DNA from 2 places in the Pseudomonas sp. 01L34 genome. Region 1 is predicted to be linked to the other one. Evidence: riboswitches for the same ligand, from Rfam matches in the RefSeq annotation. Region 1 holds a riboswitch; the other holds the start of a gene.

The links. A riboswitch is a leader RNA that binds a small molecule or an ion and turns the genes downstream of it on or off. The one in region 1 is predicted to bind cobalamin.
Region 2: another riboswitch for cobalamin. It lies ahead of AC1DQM_RS06045 (CbtB domain-containing protein); the one in region 1 lies ahead of cobO (cob(I)yrinic acid a,c-diamide adenosyltransferase).

What each region holds. Positions count from the first base shown of each region.
Region 1 is NZ_JBFTSX010000004.1:612,458-615,648, forward strand. It holds gene AC1DQM_RS14810 (cobyrinate a,c-diamide synthase) at 1-945, opposite strand, end outside; gene cobO (cob(I)yrinic acid a,c-diamide adenosyltransferase) at 942-1,553, opposite strand; cobalamin riboswitch at 1,635-1,869, opposite strand; gene AC1DQM_RS14820 (hypothetical protein) at 2,024-2,608, shown strand; gene AC1DQM_RS14825 (PQQ-dependent sugar dehydrogenase) at 2,677-3,191, shown strand, end outside.
Region 2 is NZ_JBFTSX010000002.1:357,857-361,047, reverse strand. It holds gene cobM (precorrin-4 C(11)-methyltransferase) at 1-404, opposite strand, end outside; gene AC1DQM_RS06055 (cobalamin biosynthesis protein) at 487-900, opposite strand; gene AC1DQM_RS06050 (CbtA family protein) at 897-1,601, opposite strand; gene AC1DQM_RS06045 (CbtB domain-containing protein) at 1,613-1,816, opposite strand; cobalamin riboswitch at 1,939-2,166, opposite strand; cobalamin riboswitch at 2,423-2,635, shown strand; gene cobW (cobalamin biosynthesis protein CobW) at 2,738-3,191, shown strand, end outside.

The DNA of each region.
Region 1 (3,191 bases):
GCCCGCTGCGTGGTGATCGCGAATGGCGATCAGCATTGGCGTGTTTTGTGACAACGCCACATGGTGCAATTCAGGGTAACCGCCCGGCAGATAAAGGCTGTCTGCCGCCGGCAACTCGCGGTCGCGGATCGGCGAGAAGAAAGACAACTCGGCGCCCATCGCCCGCAGCAGATCCAGGCTCGCGCCGTAGGTAAATGCAAAGGCTTCGTCCCGGGCCACGGCAATCCGCACACCGGCCAGCAATGGTTCGGCGGCGATCACTTCAGGCGCGGCGAATTCCACGGCAGGCGGTAACGCCACGTCGCAACTGCTGGCCAGCGAGGCGGCGGCTGCATCGAGGCGCAGATCGAGATCATTCAATTCGCTGGCCTGTACCAGGCCGAGGTGCCGACTCGGCAATTCGATGCCGGTTTCCCGGGACAGCGCGCCGTACCAGCGCAAGCCTTCTGTCAGACTGCCTTCGAGCAATTGCGCATGACGCAGGGTGCCAACCCGGTTGGCCAACACACCGGCAAACGGCAAATCCGGCTGATAGCGCGCAAGCCCCAGGGCCAGTGCACCAAACGTCTGCGCCATCGCGGTGCCGTCAATCACGCCGAGCACCGGCACACCGAAATGCCGCGCCAGATCGGCACTGGACGGCGTACCGTCGAACAACCCCATGACGCCTTCGATGAGAATCAGGTCAGCTTCGCCAGCGGCTTCCCACAACAGGCGACGACTTTCCTGCTCGCCGACCATCCACATGTCCAGCTGATAGACCGGCGCACCGCTGGCGCGCTCTAGAATCATCGGGTCGAGAAAGTCCGGGCCGCATTTGAACACGCGCACCTTGCGCCCCTGATTGCGATGCAAACGGGCGAGCGCGGCGGTGACGGTGGTCTTGCCCTGACCGGAGGCCGGCGCGGCAATCAGTACCGCCGGGCATTGACGTGGTTGATTCACAACTCGACGCCTTTTTGCGCCTTGATCCCGGCCTGGAAGGCGTGCTTGATCATGCCCATTTCGGTGACGGTGTCAGCCAGTTCGATCATCTCCGGTTTGGCGCCACGGCCAGTGACCACCACATGCTGCATCGGCGGACGGGCTTGCAAGTCGCTGAGCACCTGATCGAGATCGAGGTAACCGTGCTTGAGGGCGATGTTCAATTCATCGAGTACCACCAGGCCAATCGACGGATCGCTCAGCAGTTCGCGGGACACCGCCCACGCAGCTTCGGCGGCGGCGATGTCACGCTGGCGGTCCTGGGTTTCCCAGGTGAAGCCCTCGCCCATCACATGAAAACGCACCTGCTCCGGAAAGCGCCGGAAGAACAACTCCTCGCCGGTGCTGCTGCGCCCCTTGATGAACTGCACTACGCCGCATTGCATGCCGTGGCCCATGGAGCGCGCAAGCATGCCGAACGCCGAACTGCTCTTGCCTTTGCCGTTGCCGCTCAGCACCAGCAGCAGGCCGCATTCATTCGGCGAGTTGGCGATGCGTTCGTCGATCACGGCTTTTTTGCGCAGCATGCGCGCCAGATGGCGTTCGTCACGATCGGGGGTATCAGTCATGGGGGAGCTCTCCGTTGAGGCTGGATAACGGCGGGCAGGCACAAGAATAGACGGCAAGAAGCCTGGCATCGCCCACCGTGATGCCGCTGAATGGATCAGGCCGGTCTCCGGGCTCATGAGCGGCACTTGGCCCGACTGCGCGCCTTCCCATGTCAATCGTCGACACAGTGGCTCAAGGCGCAGTCTTCACTCATTTACCGTTGCGGGGGCAGCGCCGGGATCGCGATCGTTCTTCGCTGGAAGAAACTCACTCACCGGCTTCCCTGTTTCACTCTGTCGACCAAGGCCACAGAGCACCTGAAACAAGCCGCGAAGGTTAGAGGGTTGGGGGTGGAGCGTCAATTAAAGACGGGACGCCTTCCGGCGAATAACTGCCGCCGATCAATTATCTGACGCCAATCTTGTGCCACACTGCCAGCAGTGATATCAAAGAGCCACAACCTCATAACACAATAACAAGGGTGAGCCACATGCAAGGCATGATCATCAGCAATCCGAAGCTGGAATTCCTGCGCCCGGTGCTGGAACGCTGGTTTGACTGTATCGACCGCTACAACGCCGTGCGCGGCGATAACGATACGCCTTACTGGTACGACGAAAACGCCAACCTCGGCCTGCTCTCTGCCGCAGCCTGGATGGCGGAAATGGTCACGCTGCAGCAAACACCGACGCGCAAACAGACCGAAGAAGGCGAACGCAACGCCCGCGCCGATCTGTTTATCGCCACCAGCGAAGAACGCGCATACCTGCAAGCCACCCAGCGCTGGCCGCGGGTCAATAGCTTGAACCTGACCCAGGCACTGGCGGACATCACCAGCGACGCGAAGCGCATCAGCTACGCCAGCGACCTGAAACTCGGCTGCCTGTTTGTCGCCCCGCAAAAAGCCCAGCACAGCGCCACCCCGGAAGAACTCCAGGACATGCTCGACGACCTGCAAAAGGAACACACCTGCGCCGTGGCCTGGTATTTCCCTTACGCCTACCGCAAGTTGCGCAATGAAGCCGGCAACTACCACCCGGGTATCGCCGTGCTGTTCAAGGAAGCCCGCGGCTGACTGGTTGAACCATCGGGTGTCTACGCTTCTCTATGATTACGTCAATGCATTCATAGGGAAGATCAGTAATGCGCAAACCCCAGCTCGTTTTCATCATCGCGCTCGCCGGAGGGCTCGCCGCCTGTGGTGAAACCTCCAGCCTGCAAGTCTCGGACGGCACCGGACCGTCGCCCAAGCTGCCGGAACCGAACAAAACCCTGATCCCGACGGTGAACATCGCCCCGGCGATCGGCTGGCCTCAAGGTAAAAAACCCACTGCCGCGCCAGGGACTCAGGTGGCGGCGTTTGCCGAAGGCCTCGATCATCCCCGCTGGCTCTACGTATTGCCCAACGGCGATGTGCTGGTGGCCGAAACCAACTCGCCGCCCAAACCCGACGACGGCAAAGGCATTCGCGGCTGGGTCATGGGCAAAGTCATGGGCCGTGCCGGGGCCGGCGTTCCCAGCCCGAATCGCATCACTCTGCTGCGGGACAAGGACCACGACGGCGTCGCCGAAACCCGCACGGTGTTCCTGGAAAACCTCAACTCGCCCTTCGGCATGACCTTGGTCGGCAAAGACCTGTACGTCGCCGACACCGACCG
Region 2 (3,191 bases), on a different contig from region 1:
GTCAGAATCACGCTCTGTGACACGTCCGGCAGGGTCAGTTCGGCCCCCAAAAGGGCCGCGCAGGCGGCGGTGGCGGTGACGCCGGGAATGATTTCGAAAGGGATGTCGAGTTCACGCAAGTAGCGAATCTGCTCGCCGATCGCGCCGTACAGACTCGGGTCGCCGGAATGCACCCGGGCCACGTCCTGGCCGTTGGCGTGGGCGGTCTTGATCAGCTCGACGATCTGTTCCAGATGCAGTTCGGCGCTGTTGACCACCTGTTCGGCCCGGTGGCCTTCCAGCACGGCGGCGGGGACCAGGGAGCCGGCATATATGATGACCGGGCAGCTACGAATCAGCCGCTGGCCTTTGACGGTGATCAGTTCCGGGTCGCCGGGGCCGGCGCCAATGAAGTAGACGGTCATCGTCGTTTCCTGTCAGAAATAGGGCCTGGGCATGCTTCAGATGAAGAATGCTCATGATCGAAGGCGAGGATTATCGGGGATTTTACGCGGCGCTGGCCAATGCCAGGGTGGCCTGGGCGTATTTTTGTCGTGGAATCAGCAACTTTGCCGGTGCCTGGGCCAATTGTTCGGCCAGGGCCAACGCAGCGCTTTCCGCCACGCCGTAGCAACCGGTGCGTTCAAACGCGATGTCCGAGTGGTGGCTCAGTTGTGCTTGATAGGTCGCCAATTGTTCGCTGCTGAAGTACATCAGCGGCAATGCCAGTTGTTCGGCCAGTTCGATCAGGCCAGGTTCATCGCGCTTGAGGTCGATGCTGGCCAGGGCCTTGATCTCACGAAGCTCGATTTGATGGGCCTGTAACGCCTGATCGAGCAGCGCCCGCAGCGTGCTGACGGGGCAGCCGCGCTGGCAGCCCAGGCCGACCACCAGGGTCGGCACTGTGCCGTTTTCAGTCATGCGCTGTAATGGCCATCGCTTTTGCGGCGGAACAACCAGGCGCTGATCAGGCCCAGGGCCAGCCAGAACGCCACGTTGGTCAACTGCGAAGCGATTTTGAATTGTGCTTCCAGGGCTTCCGGCGCCAGCATCGAATGGACTTCCGGTTGTGGTGCGCCAATCACATGCGGCACGGCCAGGATCGCCACGCCGAGAACTTTCATCAGCCAGTGACGGCTGAACACGATCAACGCGATGCCGACGGCCGTGGACGCGGCAGTGCCGATCCACCAGATTTGCCGTTGCGCCAGATCAGCCGCGGCAGTGCCCGGCAGCTCAGGCGGCAGGCCGAGAGTCGGAGCCAGTACGAACGTCGCATAACCGGCCAGGCCCCAGAGCAGGCCCTGAGAGGTTTTGGTCGGTGCGCGCAGGGTGTAAAGACCGGCGAGCATCAGGGCGAAACCGACGGCTACCACCAGGTTGCCGCCGGTAGTGGACAGCACGCGCTGCCAGCCGTCTTCCGGTTCCCAGGCTTCGGCATCGTGGGTATGAGCGACTGCGCCCGCGGCGTGCTCGTGGATTTCAACAGCAGCCGGCTCGGATTTTTCGTAGGTCTCGGCCTGCAAAATCAGCGGGGAGACCCAGAAGCTTTGCAGCAGGGTCAATAGCAGGGCGGCCAGCAGCCCGGTGAAACCTGCGGTTTGCGCAATACGCTTGATCATCTCAGCAGGTCTCAATGGCACGGAAAGGCGGAGCTGTGACGGGTATCGTGCGCGGCGTTGTGCACCGCTTCGATGTGCGAGAAACCGGCGAAATACACAAGGCTGGCGCCAAGGATCGACGCACACACGGCGGCGGTCAGGCGTTGAGTCAGGGTCGTGGTGGTGCTGGCGATGCTCTTGTCGGTATTGCTGGCGGTGCTGCTGATGATCGTCATGGCGCTTCCCTCTGGTCTGTCAGCGGGTGAATAGAGCGCATGAAAATCTCCGCACGCCAAGGGCTCGCAGAGATTTCGAACAGCGCCCGCCCACCGCGGGTTTGTTATTCAGTGAACGTAAAAGTCACTTTGTGTTGCGGGCCGGTCTCCGGGCTCGCGAGGGGCTGGGCTTGCGCCTGGACCTGCAAGCATCACCTTCCCATGCCATATGACCGGCACAGTGGATCTGACGCTTCACTCGCTTACCGTTGCGGGGGCAGCACCGGACTGACATGGCTTTAGAGTAAAGCACATGATTCACCGGTTTCCCGTTTCACCCTGTGAAGGGCACCCGTAACAAGGCGTGTAGGAGAGCATGGGCGAGGGCGGGGAGTCAATTGGCAGGGGGTCTCACTAACACCCAATACCTGTGGCGAGGGAGCTTGCTCCCGCTCGAGCGCGTAGCGGTCGCATCGGATTCATGCGGTCTGTCTGTAAGATTTGCAGTGCATGGTTTCACGGCTGCTTCGCAGCCGAACGGGAGCAAGCTCCCTCGCCACAGGCAAGCCCCCTCGCCACAGGTGATCGTATTCGCCGACAAGACATTGACCCGCCCCCACACGATGCGTAGCCTTGCGCTTTCGAGGTTCTTCGGCGTCTGTCGAAGCTAAGAAGGGAACGCGGTCGATGCCGCGGCTGCCCCCGCAACTGTGAACGGTGATGTTCGCTGCCACGCCACTGCAAACCCTGTGCAACGGGTTCGCGGGAAGGCGCAGCGAATGCCGGGCCAACGCCCGGCGCACCGTCAGCCAGGAGACCTGCCTCGACACAGATTCTCACTTTCAACCGGGCGGGGTGATCCGGTGGCGAACTCTTCAGGCACGCGTGCCCGCGTTGCCGGTTGTCGTCCCGTATGCCCGCCACCTTGCCAAAGGGCATCCGATGAAAACACTGGCCAAACTCCCCGTCACCATCGTTACCGGCTTCCTCGGTTCGGGCAAAACCACCTTGCTGCGGCACATGCTCGACAACGCCCAGGGCCGTCGCATCGCGGTGATCGTCAACGAGTTCGGCGAGCTGGGCATCGACGGCGAGATCCTCAAGCAGTGCTCAATCGGCTGCACCGAAGAAGAGGCCAGCGGCCGCGTCTACGAGTTGGCCAACGGCTGCCTGTGCTGCACCGTTCAGGAGGAATTCTTCCCGGTGATGCGCGAGTTGGTTGCTCGCCGCGGCGACCTCGACCACATCCTCATCGAAACCTCGGGCCTGGCCCTGCCAAAGCCTTTGGTTCAAGCCTTCCAGTGGCCGGAAATCCGCAGCGCCTGCACCGTTGACGCGGTGATCACCGTGGTCGACAGCCCGGCCGTCGCTGCCGGCACTTTCGCTGCATTCCCGG